DNA from 3 places in the Lysinibacillus sp. BS3 genome. Region 1 is predicted to be linked to each of the others. Evidence: riboswitches for the same ligand, from Rfam matches in the RefSeq annotation. Region 1 holds a riboswitch; each other region holds the start of a gene.
What was found. Region 1 has a riboswitch for cobalamin ahead of metE (5-methyltetrahydropteroyltriglutamate--homocysteine S-methyltransferase). Riboswitches for the same ligand answer to the same signal wherever they lie in the genome.
Positions count from the first base shown of each region.

Region 2: linked by a shared signal. The riboswitch ahead of AAJG31_RS15485 (hypothetical protein) and the one ahead of metE (5-methyltetrahydropteroyltriglutamate--homocysteine S-methyltransferase) in region 1 are both predicted to bind cobalamin.
Region 3: linked by a shared signal. The riboswitch ahead of AAJG31_RS23090 (energy-coupling factor ABC transporter permease) and the one ahead of metE (5-methyltetrahydropteroyltriglutamate--homocysteine S-methyltransferase) in region 1 are both predicted to bind cobalamin.

Region 1 is NZ_CP154860.1:355,079-359,733, reverse strand. It holds gene AAJG31_RS01880 (hypothetical protein) at 1-150, shown strand, start outside; gene AAJG31_RS01875 (Lsa family ABC-F type ribosomal protection protein) at 182-1,663, opposite strand; cobalamin riboswitch at 2,229-2,409, shown strand; gene metE (5-methyltetrahydropteroyltriglutamate--homocysteine S-methyltransferase) at 2,583-4,655, shown strand, end outside.
Region 2 is NZ_CP154860.1:3,134,566-3,139,220, reverse strand. It holds gene AAJG31_RS15500 (MATE family efflux transporter) at 1-120, opposite strand, end outside; gene AAJG31_RS15495 (tyrosine-protein phosphatase) at 255-1,022, opposite strand; gene AAJG31_RS15490 (cobalamin-binding protein) at 1,168-2,118, opposite strand; gene AAJG31_RS15485 (hypothetical protein) at 2,102-2,659, opposite strand; cobalamin riboswitch at 2,817-3,015, opposite strand; gene AAJG31_RS15480 (glutathione peroxidase) at 3,140-3,685, opposite strand; gene AAJG31_RS15475 (hypothetical protein) at 3,766-4,320, opposite strand; gene ytvI (sporulation integral membrane protein YtvI) at 4,411-4,655, shown strand, end outside.
Region 3 is NZ_CP154860.1:4,618,522-4,623,176, reverse strand. It holds gene cobJ (precorrin-3B C(17)-methyltransferase) at 1-830, opposite strand, end outside; gene AAJG31_RS23095 ((2Fe-2S) ferredoxin domain-containing protein) at 835-1,206, opposite strand; cobalamin riboswitch at 1,352-1,534, opposite strand; cobalamin riboswitch at 1,787-1,972, shown strand; gene AAJG31_RS23090 (energy-coupling factor ABC transporter permease) at 2,121-2,867, shown strand; gene AAJG31_RS23085 (energy-coupling factor ABC transporter substrate-binding protein) at 2,871-3,143, shown strand; gene cbiQ (cobalt ECF transporter T component CbiQ) at 3,149-3,922, shown strand; gene AAJG31_RS23075 (ATP-binding cassette domain-containing protein) at 3,919-4,655, shown strand, end outside.

The sequences.
Region 1 (4,655 bases):
AACTTCTGTGGAGAAAATGTGGCTAATCACTCCTGGTTTGTTCGATTAAGGTTTCCAAGATTACTGCCAGCGCAAAGTGCATCACTAGGTGAGCTATATATCGTAAAAGAGACAAATTCTAAATGGATCCATTGGTTTCAATATCATTAAAAAGGAAGAATCCATAAATGGATTCTTCTCTTTATGACATCGCTATCGTTTTCGTTGCTACAGTTTGTTGAAATGCCTGATCATGCTCAACAATCACCATTGTGAGATGAGAGCTTTTTATGAGCTCTTCAATCTGCATGCGTGAATAGATATCAATAAAATTGAGTGGTTCATCCCAAATATATAAATGAGCCTTCTCACACAAGCTTTTAGCAATCAGCAGCTTTTTCTTTTGCCCACCAGAATAATGAGAGATATCCTTCTCAAATTGAATACGCTCAAAATCCATCTTGCGCAGGATTGATTTAAATAACGTCTCATCAATACCATGCTCTTCAATAAATTCCGATAGCAATCCCTTTAAATGGGATGTATCCTGCTGAACATAGGAAATGACTAGACCTGAAGCTAACTTTATCGAGCCTGTATGTTGGATGGGATTACCTAGAATAAGTTTTAACATACTACTTTTTCCGCTTCCATTTTTGCCATCTAAAACAACTCGATCCCCTTGTGCCACTTTGAAGCTAATAGGCTTATTCACGATATGGTCATCGTACCGAATCGATACATCCGTGACAACAACCATTTCTTTTGATGGATATGCCAATGGCTCTACTTTCAATGACTCGGTTTTTTCAACATTTTTTAGCAGTTTTGATTTTTCCTCAATAGCTCTTTGTTGTCTGGATTCCAGGTTCTTCGCTCGTTTCATCATCTTGGCTGCTTTATGTCCAACAAAGCCTTTGTCCAGTTTGGAACCTGAATTGGTTGTGCCGTTTTTGGAGGCTTCCACTTGATTAGACCAACCTGACGAACGCTTTGAGGATTGTTTTAATCGGTCGATATCTTTTTGCAGTCGTTGATTGGTTACTTCTTCGTGTTCCTGCTGACGATCAAAATTTAACTTCCAAGAAGAATAATTTCCACTTTGAACGTCAATATTGGCTCTATTAATCGATAGGATATGGTCAACACAGCCATCTAAAAAGCTTCTGTCATGTGAAATTAAAATAAATCCTTTTTTCCTGCGAAGATAATCGGAAACCGTCTTTCTTGCATCCGTGTCTAGGTGATTGGTTGGTTCATCAATTAATAAAAATTGACCCTCTGTCAAAAACAACGCAGCAAGCAGCACCTTTGTTTGTTCGCCATTGGATAATGTTTTAAAAGGACGATACATGACCTCCGCATCTACATGTAGGTAAGCTATTTCACGTAGACATTCCCAATCTTCTGCCTGAGGACAAATTTCCTCAAATATTTCATGGGTATATTTATTTGGATCAGAAACTGGATAGGGGAAATAAGTGAAGTCTACAGAAGAGATGATTTTTCCGCTATACTCATAATTTCCTAATAACAACTGAAAGAATGTTGTTTTACCTCGTCCGTTTCTACCGATAAATCCAAGTTTCCAATCCGTATCGATTTGAAAGTTGACATTCTCAAAAATATTGTCAAAGCTGCTTGGATAAGAAAAAGTTAGGTTTTGTACTTGTATCATGGACATGATAATTCCTCCTTTGTATTGCAACAGTTTACTTTTCATACAAAGTCGGTCTATCCATCTATGGTTCATTTCTCCGTATAAGCAGATGGATATTAACGACTTATACGGAGTGTTACATGCGTTACAATAGTTTCTGAATCGCTCATATTTTTTCCTCTCCTTTATGGGTAAATGAAAGGTACAAAATCAACTATGAAAGCAAGAAAAAAACCCTCCAATTGTACATTGGAAGGATTAGTCTTTCTCTGAATAAATGCGATTTGCCATTTGTGTCATGACAAATAAAATGCAAACTGATAGTTAAAAATGGATAGACTAACCCTATATTTTGTGTTTGAAATCATTCAATTCAAATAAAAATATAGTTTAGTTCTTCATTGTCCATTCATCAGTCCTCTCATAATTGTCTTTTTATAGTAACAAATTTTTTTACAGAATACAATGTAACCTTATTTTCATTTAGTACTATACAACAATTCCTATAATATTTATAGAAATAATTTATATAATAGTTGAAAAATAATTTCTACTATTCTGAAATATGTGCTATAGTAGGAGCATAATTGAATATTGTGTAAGACTTGGTGCCAAATGAAAGTTTGGCTTAAAAGGGAAGTCGGTGCAAATCCGACGCTGTCCCGCAACTGTAATTCGGAGCAAATCACAAATGCCACTGGGGAAACTGGGAAGGCTGTGAGGCGTGTTGATGGAAAGCCAGGAGACCTGCCAATTTCTAGTACACACCAAATACCTACGTGGAAATAGGTGGTGAAAAGTGACCAAATAGGCACTGTGCGATAACGTTTATGCGAAAGTAGATACTTTTTCGTATTGTTTTAGCATTATTAATTTTAACATGCAGCCATTTTCCTAATAGGAGAATGGCTTTTTATTTTTTCTAAAAAAGGAGCTTAAAAACATGAACTATACAAGTACATTGATCGGTTATCCCTATATAGGGGAGGAACGCGAATGGAAAAAAGCACTAGAAGCATTTTGGCGCAATGAACTTTCTGAGGAGGACTTTGAGGAAAAATTAAAGAAAATCCGTTTATCAAGAATAAACAAGCAGCTGCAACTTGGAATCGATATGGTGACAGTTGGCGACTTTACGTTTTACGATAGAATGTTAGATACAGCTTTGATGTTTGGTTTAGTTCCAAAGCGCTTTAACTGGCAAGGTGGTAAAGTCGATTTTCATACCTACTTCAGTGTAGCAAGAGGAGACAAAACAGCCGTAGCTAGTGAAATGACAAAATGGTTTAATACAAATTATCACTACATTGTTCCAGAGTATGAGGGACAAGCCTTACAACTAACAGAAAATAAAGTGTTAGCCGACTTTTTAGAGGCGAAGGAAACTTTCGGTATCATTGCGAAGCCGACACTAATTGGTCCCTATACATTTTATAAGTTAACGAAAGGCTACAACAAATTAACACAGGTTGAGTACTTATTAGCTTTATTACCACTCTATACGCAGGTATTAAAAGAATTAGTGGATGCAGGTGCCACTTGGATTCAGCTAGAAGAGCCATCCCTCGTCTTAACACTTGATCCAGCAGAGATAAAGCTGGTGAAAGAAATGTATGACCAGTTAGCCACTGCCGTTCCTGAGGCTAAAATAATGCTACAGACTTATTTCGAAGCTTTAAGTGCCTATGAAGCATTAAGTACATTGCCTGTTCAAGGATTCGGTTTGGACTTTGTTCATGGCTATAAAGGAAATATGGCGTCACTTCGTCAATTTGGTTTCCCGCAGGATAAAGTATTAGGAATAGGGGTAGTGAATGGCCGTGATATTTGGCGTTCAAACCTGGCGGAAGTCAATGCGACGATTCAAGCCATTGAACAGCTAAGTCATGCTGCTGAACTATGGATTCAACCATCAAGTAACCTACAGCACGTTCCAATCACAACCTCTCTTGAAAATGAACTTGACCCTGTTTTAAAGCAGTCTCTGGCCTTCGCAGATGAGAAAATCATAGAAATCACGGGGCTGACTAAATATAGACGAGATAAAGATGGTTCCTTACAACATAATTTTTCAGAAAGTATGAAGGCGATTGAGGCTCTAAAAAAACATCCAATCCGCCAAAATAAGTTAATTCATCAAGCCGTTCAAACTGTGACAAAGCAAGATTTTGAACGACACAGTAATTTTACGAAGCGACAAACGATCCAACAACAAGCCTTAGGATTACCGCTGTTTCCAACAACTACAATCGGTAGCTTCCCGCAATCAGATGAAGTGAAAAGAAATCGTAATGCGTGGCGAAAGAAACAATTATCGAATGAAGCCTATGAAACATTTTTAGAAGACGAAACAAAGCGCTGGATCTCCATACAAGAGGAATTAGATATCGATGTACTTGTTCATGGTGAATTTGAGCGTACAGATATGGTTGAATATTTCGGTGAAAAGCTGACTGGCTTTGCCTTTACAAAGAAAGCGTGGGTTGTTTCATATGGATCACGCTGTGTGAAGCCTCCGATCATTTATGGAGATGTTGCATGGGCTTCACCAATTACCGTAAAAGAATCCGCCTATGCCCAAAGCCTAACGAAGCGATTTGTAAAAGGCATGCTGACAGGGCCAGTAACAATATTAAATTGGTCCTTTGTGCGAGATGATTTGTCCCGTAAAGATGTCGCTTATCAAATTGCATTAGCACTCCGTAAAGAGGTGGAAGCACTAGAAAACGCAGGTATATCAATTATTCAAGTGGACGAGCCAGCGTTAAGAGAAGGTTTACCGCTTAGAAAGGAGGAATGGGGGGCTTACTTAGAGTGGGCTGTCAATTCCTTTAAGCTTGCGACATCTAGTGTCAAAGATGAAACACAAATCCATACACATATGTGTTACTGTGAGTTTAATGATTTCATCGAACCAATTAGCGCACTAGATGCAGATGTGATTTCCATAGAAACATCACGAAGTCATGGGGAACTTATTACCTCACTACAAGTACAGCCCTATAAAAAAGGAATT
Region 2 (4,655 bases), 1.9 Mb from region 1:
AGCACTGAGCATAAAAGTATCGGCTAGTCCCATCAACATAAATAGAAAAACTTCTAAGAAGATTGGCCATGTTAAATGGAATAGACTTAACTTATTTGTCTCTTTAATTGTGTCTGCCAATACTTTCACTTCTCCTATTTTTTCTTAAAAATCTATTGTATCTTATCACAAATATTCAGACTGTAAAGAGATTTATAGGAAGACAGCGCTTCCACATAAAAAATCCCTTTCACATCGTGTGAAAGGGCTCATTTTTAAATTAAGCAATAAGATTGTAATTGCTCTCGTTTTTCAATTGTTAGGCCAAATTCCTGCTCTAAAAACCCAGTCTTAGAACCATAGCGACGATCCATCGCATCCAATGCTGCTTGTAAATAGTCTTCACGGGCGGACATTAATGCATAAAATTGCTGTAGTTCTTGCTCATTATACTGATGCTGAATAGCCTGAGCCATTCGTTCTACCATTGGACGTAAATGTATATTAGTATCTAAATAATCCTCCATGATAGTCTCCTCAGGTACATCTAAAGCTAGTAAAATAAGTGCTCCTCCAATACCCGTTCGGTCCTTACCAACTGCGCAATGATGTACAAGACCTAGATTATTAGGATTTTGAATCGTTTGCATTAACTCTTTAAATGAAAGATTGTTAAAAGGCATTTGTGCATAAAAATCCCGAAACATCTCAGGGCTTACCACTTTATAGAAATCTCTACCACCAGCATTGGTTGGCATTTCAAAACCATGATTACCCTTCGCTGGGATTTGTATATATTGAGCATGCGAGAACACTGGGTTAGGATTATGATACGCCTCATTGTTATCGCGATAATCAAAAATGGTTTTAATCCCTAACGTTTCAAATAGCTCTTTATCCGCCAGTGTCATTTTTCCAAGGGCAGCTGAGCGGTAAAATAAACCGTTCTTTACCCTACGCCCATCTTTTGTTTTATATCCACCCATGTCTCGGAAATTATAGACTGCTTCAAATGGAATTACCTTTGTCTCTAATTGCTCCAATCACTACACCTCCTAAGATTATCAAGCATACTTACTTTTATTTTAAAGAACAAACTACATTAATTCCAATTTTCACGCTAGGTAATAATTTAAACCACATAAAAAATGCTAGCTGAATGGCTGACAGCTAGCATGGAAACATTTCTTATTTAAATAACTCTGGGTACACAGCCTTCGCTACTAATTCTACAGCTTCACCAATACGCGGACCAGGTCGATTAGAGATATCTGTATCAATGGACAATACCGCTTTGTTTTGAATAGCTTTCACAGTATTCCAACCATCTCGTCCAAGAATTTCTCCTATTGGATCTTCTGTATAGTTTACTGTTGTTAAAATAACATCTGGATTTTTCGCAATAACATCTTCCTCATTCACTTTTGCCCAGCTATTCAAGTCAGAAAAAACATTATTAACATTAGCTGCATCTAATATTTCTTGCTGGAAAGTGCTAGAGCCTGCTGTATATATGTCTGGCTTAGGGCTAACCTCTAAATAAACATTTTTCGGCGTTTTTACATCCTTCACCTTCGTTTGTACTTCAGCAATTTTCGCTTTAATCTCTTCGTTTAATTTATTTCCTTTATCAGGAACATCCATCACAGCAGCAATTTGTTCGATATCTCCATAAACATCGTCGAAAGTAGTCGCAGATTGAATAACAAACACTTTAATTCCTGCGTCCTCAAGCGGCTTTAGGGCATCCTTATCACCTATTGTATAAGCAATGACAACATCTGGCTTTAACGCTATAATTCTTTCACTGTTAAAGTTCATAGTATCAGAGACACGTTCAATTTTTTGTGCTTCCTCTGGGTAAGTATCGTACTCAGTTGCTCCTACAATTTTATCGCCAACACCTAAAGCAAACAAAATTTCAGTATTACTTGGTTGTAAAGATACAACTGTTTTTGGTACTTCTTTAAACTCTATTTCCACTCCACGGTCATCTGTCACTTTATAGCTTGTTTTCTCTGCTTGTTGTGTATCTTGCGAAGCATCTTTATTTTTTGTATCTTCAGCAGTGCCACAGCCTGCTAATACCAGTGCAAGTAAGAGCACTGATAGCCATTGGAAATTAAATACTTTTTTCATTGTTATTCTCCTTTTTCTTTTTCATTGGGTAGGATTTACTAATAAACGGTATTTCCGCTATTCCAGCTTGCTGATTCATAAAAACAGCCATGACAAAACATACATTAGCTAATAAACCAAGGTAATCGAAAAGAATAGCTGGAACCTCTCGTTCTTCTGATACTTTGTGTAAAGTACGATATGATTTTTTTGCCTCACTGCGACAAAGATGTAAGGCTGCAGCAGCCTCTGTTCCTTGAGGTAAAACAAAACTTTGAATCTCTTCCTTCACATGGCGAACGTAAAAATCATAACGTTCACTTAACCAAGATAAATCCTCTTCAGTTACTGCTAATTTCCCACGTACTGAGCCATTCACATGATAAGCCATAGGTAACATAAGCAATAAATCCTCAGCAACAACTTGAACATCCTCTTTTTTTACCGCAGCTAATGCAACTCCTAGATGTGTTGTCAGACTATCTGTTCGAATTTCAAAATCGACCGTTGAAGCTTTCTCACGCATAAATGGATAACAAGAATAACGGGCATCTTTTTTCACTTGCTTCCCCCCTATTTTCTATAATGAAAAATTCTTATTTGAAAGGCATAAAAAAGTCGCTCCTTTTTGCAAAGGAACGACAAAAATAACATAATGAGCCATCAAACTGGACAAAGCCTATGTATTTGCCGTATATCCTCCTAGCTTCCGAGAAGTTTTTATACGTTCAAATAAAGGTCGGTCTCCTGGCTTGTACAGTTCGTCACATGAAACGAATGTGTTATAAAGGACCTTCCCATCTTCTTTGAGACAGTGGTAAATCTTTATAATGGCTGCACTTACAGTTGCGGAAACAGCTCCGGTTTTTCACCGGATTCCCGATTATGCTAATTAGCACCTTTATTCTGCAAGAATATTTCATTTGTAAAGCAGTTTATCATATATGCTTCAGAAAAAATAGCTGTACACAGTTTTAAAATATAGCATTATTTCTACTTGAAGAGAAAACCCTAACAAATTTTTACATTATTAAGAAATTTACTATAATAGTGTTTCAATTGCTTTTTCAATATCGAGCTGTGAATCTGTTGGTTCAAAGCGTGCGACGGTCTTACCATTAGCATCTACTAGAAATTTTGTAAAGTTCCAGCGAATATTACGACCATCTAAAAAGCTTGGGGCAAGTTGAACAATTGCTTCTGCCAACATTTTCTCCTGCATACTTGCCTTCCCAAACTCTCGGTAATCCACTTCATGCTTTAAATAATTAAAGAGTGGATGGGTAGCCTCTCCATTTACCTGTACAAGCTCAAAAATCGGGAATGTGACCCCATAGTTTACCTTGCATAGATGCTTAGTTTCCTCCCCATCTTCAGGATTTTGATGGCCAAATTGATCACAAGGGAATCCAAGAACTACAAAATTCTCTTTTCCATATCTATCATACATTTTCTGTAAGTCTTCAAATTGATATGTAAATCGGCATTGGTTTGCCGTGTTAACAATTAACATTGTTTTTCCACGATATGTTTCCATCGATAAAATTTCGCCATTAGGCTTCCGAACTAGATAATTATAAATGCTCATGCATAATCCCCTTTTTTCATTCATTATAGTTGACTATTCTATCGTTCATCAAAGAATTTGCACAAAAAAACACCACCTCGCTACTTTGAACGGATGGCTGACTTATACTTCTTTTTATATTTAGCATCTTGTTCTTCATTAATTAAACGATGGGCAATATCTAATAATTTCGAGTCATTTGTTTGATCATATAACTTTTTAAATGACATTATAATATCCTGACGAATAAGAGATGGCTGTTTTTCATCTATACATGTTTGAAATCTTTTAGCTAGATACGATACAACCAAATCTCTTTGTACTGGACCCGCCTGTCCAATTTTCCAAATTGCTTGTAATGCATGCCTTGCCGTAGCAGATTGTTCATCGTAAGTCACAGCCCAAATCTTTAAAAAATCCTCCAAGACCCTTTCTTCTGGATCACTTTTTGCAGCTAAAGCGCATAAAATTTGTGCAGCACGTGCACGAGAATAACCATTATTGTATGTAAGAGCTTTTATTAGCTGTTCCCAAACTGCATATGTCCAATCTACGGGTTCTTGCATAATTTTTATTAATTCCTCGTAAGATTCATATTGAATATCGCGATCATGCTCTGTTAGATTACTAAAAAGTTGCAAAATCTCTTTTTCCATAATTCATCCCTACCTTTATTGTTTCAGAACGTAATAAAATTTGATTTATGGTACACTTAACTTAATTTTTTTCGCAAAGAAGGTGAGTTTATGAATAAATTTAATGCTAGGAAATTGATTTTTCGGTTGATTGTGATAATATCACTACTTCTAGCTGCCTATTTTGTTATCCCAGTGTCCATGCCTTTAATACTTGCTGGGATTAGTGCATTTTTCTTAGAACCAATTGTCATGTTCTTTAAACGGAAATGGAAAATGTCACGGAAAATAGCAGTTGCTTTTATTTACATAGTGAGTGTTATTGTTATATCTATTATTTGTTATCTTTCTATTAC
Region 3 (4,655 bases), 450 kb from region 1:
TTCATTGCCCAAGGTTCATTTTCTTCGCGTAAACGTTGATGTGGACGTAATGGCTGTTTCTCTTCACCCAGGGTATATTTACGTTGGTAACCGCGGGGCGTAATCATCTTATTGTCATAGAAAAATGTTGACGAATTCCCGATAATGACAGTTGTCAACATACCAATATCATGTTCTAGCATTTCTGCTAGTGTTGTCATGGTCACTTCTTGACGTTCTCGATAGGCACTTTTCACAAGCCCAACTGGTGTGTCTGGCGAACGATATTCTAAGAGTATTCGTTGAGCCTCGACAATTTGTCTTGTTCGACGTCCACTTTTAGGATTGTATAAAGCAATGACAAAGTCCGCCATTGCAGCTGCCTCGACACGCTTTGCAATTAAATTCCAAGGTGTTAGATGGTCACTCAAACTGATTGTACAAGCATCATGCATAATAGGTGCACCAAGTATGCTAGCGCATGAATTAATCGCAGAAATCCCAGGAACAATTTCAACTTCAATTCCTGTTGCTTCTGTCCAGCCTAGCTCAATTAACACCTCATAGACTAATCCTGCCATGCCATAGACGCCTGCATCACCACTCGAAATTACTGAGACGATGCTCCCTGCTTCGGCTTGACGAACGGCTTCCTGTGCACGCGACACTTCTTCTGTCATGCCTGTACTAACAATCGATTTTGCACTTACTAAATCTTGAATCAGCTCTACATAGGTTTTATAGCCTATAATCATATCACTTTGTTGTAAAGCCTCTACTGCACGTGTCGTAATATGCTTAAAATCTCCAGGTCCAAAGCCTACTACGAAAATTTTTCCTTTTTGCGCCATGTTGTTACCCCTCTTTCACCTTTTCGATCCCTTTAATGGCAGTTGTTTGAGCAGTACGCTGTAATGTACCTTCACGAAGTGTAAAGACATGTTCGTTGTATAAGGATTCATGATGTAAATCTTGTACTAGTGTTCTAGCATGCTCTGTTGATGGCACACGATACCAGTTTCCTTGAGGATAAGCGATTACCACACAAGCATCCTTGCAGCGTCCATTACAGCGCGTTCTTGTCGTATGTATTTCCTGATCGAGTGCTTGCCGCTGTATCTCATCTCGAATGGCTAAGGTAATTTCCTCCCCATCCTTTTTCATGCAGCTACTGCCATTGCAAATAAAGAGATGTGTTTTCATCCCCTCTAAATTCCAAGTTGTCATCTTCTGTCTCCCCTCATTTGCTTTTTGGAAAAAGAAAAACCTTTACTCTATAACGAAGAGTAAAGGTTTTGTAGAAGCCAAATAAAAACGAATAGAATGAAATACAGGTACTCGCTTTCGCTTCAACTTCTCCCTCCGAAAAGTTTGCATGCACAATCAAATAAGCAGGTTTCCTGACTTAAGCTTCATTTTACTGTCGCACCTTCCCAAGTTTGCACCAGTGGCTTTGCGATTTCATCAGCTATTACAGTAGCGGGGGCTGTATTGGATTTTCACCAATTTCCCTATTATCTCGAGCTATTCGAGCACTTATTGACGTTTTATATGAAATTTTTATTAGAATTTTAAATAGAAAACTGTCTTTATCATATCTTATTATTTTAAAATTTCAATATTTCTTTAAAAATTTATGACAAATTTATCAATTTTGAATGGAACTAGATATGAAATTTATATAAATCTATATAATTTGCGCACAAACTTTTATCAGAATATTCACCGTTGACCTTTAATTTTAAAAATTTTATAAAAGGTATAGCATATTTATGGAAATTCATGTTACACTTTGTCGTGAAATCTCACATTTTGAATGTTTTTCGGTGCAAAGTGTTTGTCATTTTGCTTAAAAGGGAAGCCGGTTTGAGTCCGGCGCGGTCCCGCCACTGTAATAGGGAGCTTTATAGAATATGTCACTGTCCAACGGATGGGAAGACCTATAAAGCATTGAGCTAGAGCCAGGAGACCTGCCGAAAAATAAGTGATCGTTTCAACCTACGAGGATAGGTGTGCGGCTTAGCAGATGAGACTGTTATTTGCTTTTTTAGCTATGCACTTTTCCACCAGTGGAGAAGTGCTTTTTTTAATTACGCACGCAATATTCTAAAAATCTATTAATTAGTTAGGAGGAAAGCTTTTTGAAATTATCATGGTGGAAACTTAGTTATTTTTTACTGGCCTTTTTAATCGTGCCAAAACGTGCCTTTGCCATGCATATCATGGAAGGTTTTTTACCAATCGAATGGGCTATTTTTTGGTGGGTGATCTCTATCCCATTTATCATTCTAGGATTGCGTTCTATTCGAAAAACCATTGATGAAAATCCTGAAACAAAAATGCTTTTGGGGCTTTCAGGAGCCTTTGCCTTTGTGCTATCCGCCCTAAAAATCCCTTCTGTTACAGGTAGTTGCTCTCACCCAACTGGTGTAGGACTTGGGACAGTACTCTTTGGCCCTCTAGCAATGAGTGTAATTGGAACAATCGTTTTATTATTTCAATCTTTATTATTAGCTCATGGAGGAATTACAACTTTAGGGGCTAATGCCTTTTCTATGGCTATTGTTGGTCCTTTTATTGCTTACTTTGTCTTTAAAGGGGCTCAAAAAGTAGGGTTGTCATTTTCACTAGCCATATTCTTTGCAGCTATGCTTGGTGATTTAGGTACATACATTGTGACTTCTGTACAACTAGCACTAGCCTTTCCTTCAGAGGTTGGAGGCTTTATGGCATCCTTTACAAAGTTTGCAGGTATTTTTGCCTTAACTCAAATTCCTTTAGCAGTGAGTGAAGGAATTTTAACGGTCATAGTGATGAATTTCTTGAAAAAATACAATGTTAGCGAATTAAAAACGTTACGTGTTTTCTCAACAAAGGAGGCACATTAACAGATGAAAAAAAATTTATTGTTATTAGCAATTGTTGTGTTGTTAGCCATCATTCCCTTGTTCATACAAAAAGGTGCTGAATTTGGTGGTGCTGATGGAGAAGCAGAAGCCGCTATTGGGGAAATCAATGCGGAATATGAACCATGGTTTGAAAGTCTATGGGAGCCACCAAGTGGTGAAATCGAAAGCTTATTATTCGTGCTACAGGCAGCTATAGGAGCTGGCTTTATTGGCTACTTCATCGGCTATATGCGTGGCAAACACAAAGAAGGTTAACCATTATGTTACTCATTGATAAGTATGCCTATCTGAATAAGCTAGCGTCCGTTCATCCGCTAGAAAAAATGATATTTTCACTTGGACTACTTCTCATAACGCTCATCATGAGAGATGAACGACTTTCACTCATTACATTTTTTGTAATGAGTGCTTTTATCATTTTAGGTGCAAAAATTCCGCTTGCATACTATGGCAAATTATTATTGCTACCTGGCTTTTTCTTATTAACAAGTCTCGTATCTATTTTACTTTCCTTTACATCATCAACGAATACACTCCCTGCCCATATTTGGTCGTTTACATGGAGGAATTGGACTGTCTTTATTGGGAACGCAAGTATGTTAGTAGCGCAACAGCTGTTCTTTATTGTCCTTGGCAGCATTAGTTGTTTATACTTTTTAATTCTAACCACTTCCGTACAAGGAATATGTTATGTGCTACGACAATGGCGACTCCCCTCTTTATTAGTGGAGCTCGTCGAACTAACCTATCGTTTTATTTTTATGTTTTTAGAAAGTATGCAAAATATACATCTCGCCCAGCAAGCACGTCTTGGCTATCATTCACCGATGCAATGGCTACGCTCTGTCTCCATGCTTATTGTGGCATTATTTGTGGAAATGTTTCAGCGTAGCCGAGAGCTCAACAATGCCATGCAATCACGTGGAGGCGATGCCGTCTACTGGCAAGAGATGGGCTCTTATAGCAAGAAAAATTGGCTAGGCATGGCAGCTATTTTACTAGTCCTCATCGTATACGGAGGGTATTTTACATGACAGCATTTTATTTTGAACTCAACCAATTATCTTATGCCTATGCGGATGGTACGAAGGCGTTGTCAGATATTACATTAGACATTCCAAAAGGTAAAAAAATCGCCATACTCGGGCATAATGGCGCAGGAAAATCGACTTTATTTCAACATCTTAACGGTATTTTAAAACCTACAGCTGGGACGATTGTATTCGAAGGCAACGATCTGGAATATAGTCGAAAAGCTTTAAAGGCCCTACGCCAAAAAGTCGGCATTGTTTTTCAGAATGCAGATCATCAGCTTTTTTCAGGGACCGTCAAGCAAGATATAGCATTTGGACCATTGAATCTCGGCTGGTCTACTGAAAAAACGGAAGAAAAAATAGCATGGGCCGTTGCGCAAACCGAAGTGGAAGATTTGCTTGATAAACCCATTCATTTTTTAAGCGTAGGTCAGAAAAAACGTGTAGCAATGGCAGGTGTTTTAGCGATGGAGCCCTCTGTCCTTTTGTTAGATGAACCAACAGCCGGTCTTGATAATTATTATGCTACACAAGTATTACAATACTTAGCCAAATTAGATGATGGTGAGAGAACCATTTTACTAGCAACCCATGACGTTCCTCTCGCCTATGAATGGGCAGATCTAATCATTGTTATGGAGGCTGGAAGAATTATTTATAACGGTGATCCAATCACCTTGTTTTATGAAGACGAATTGTTACATCGCGCGCATCTTGAACGTCCATGGATTTT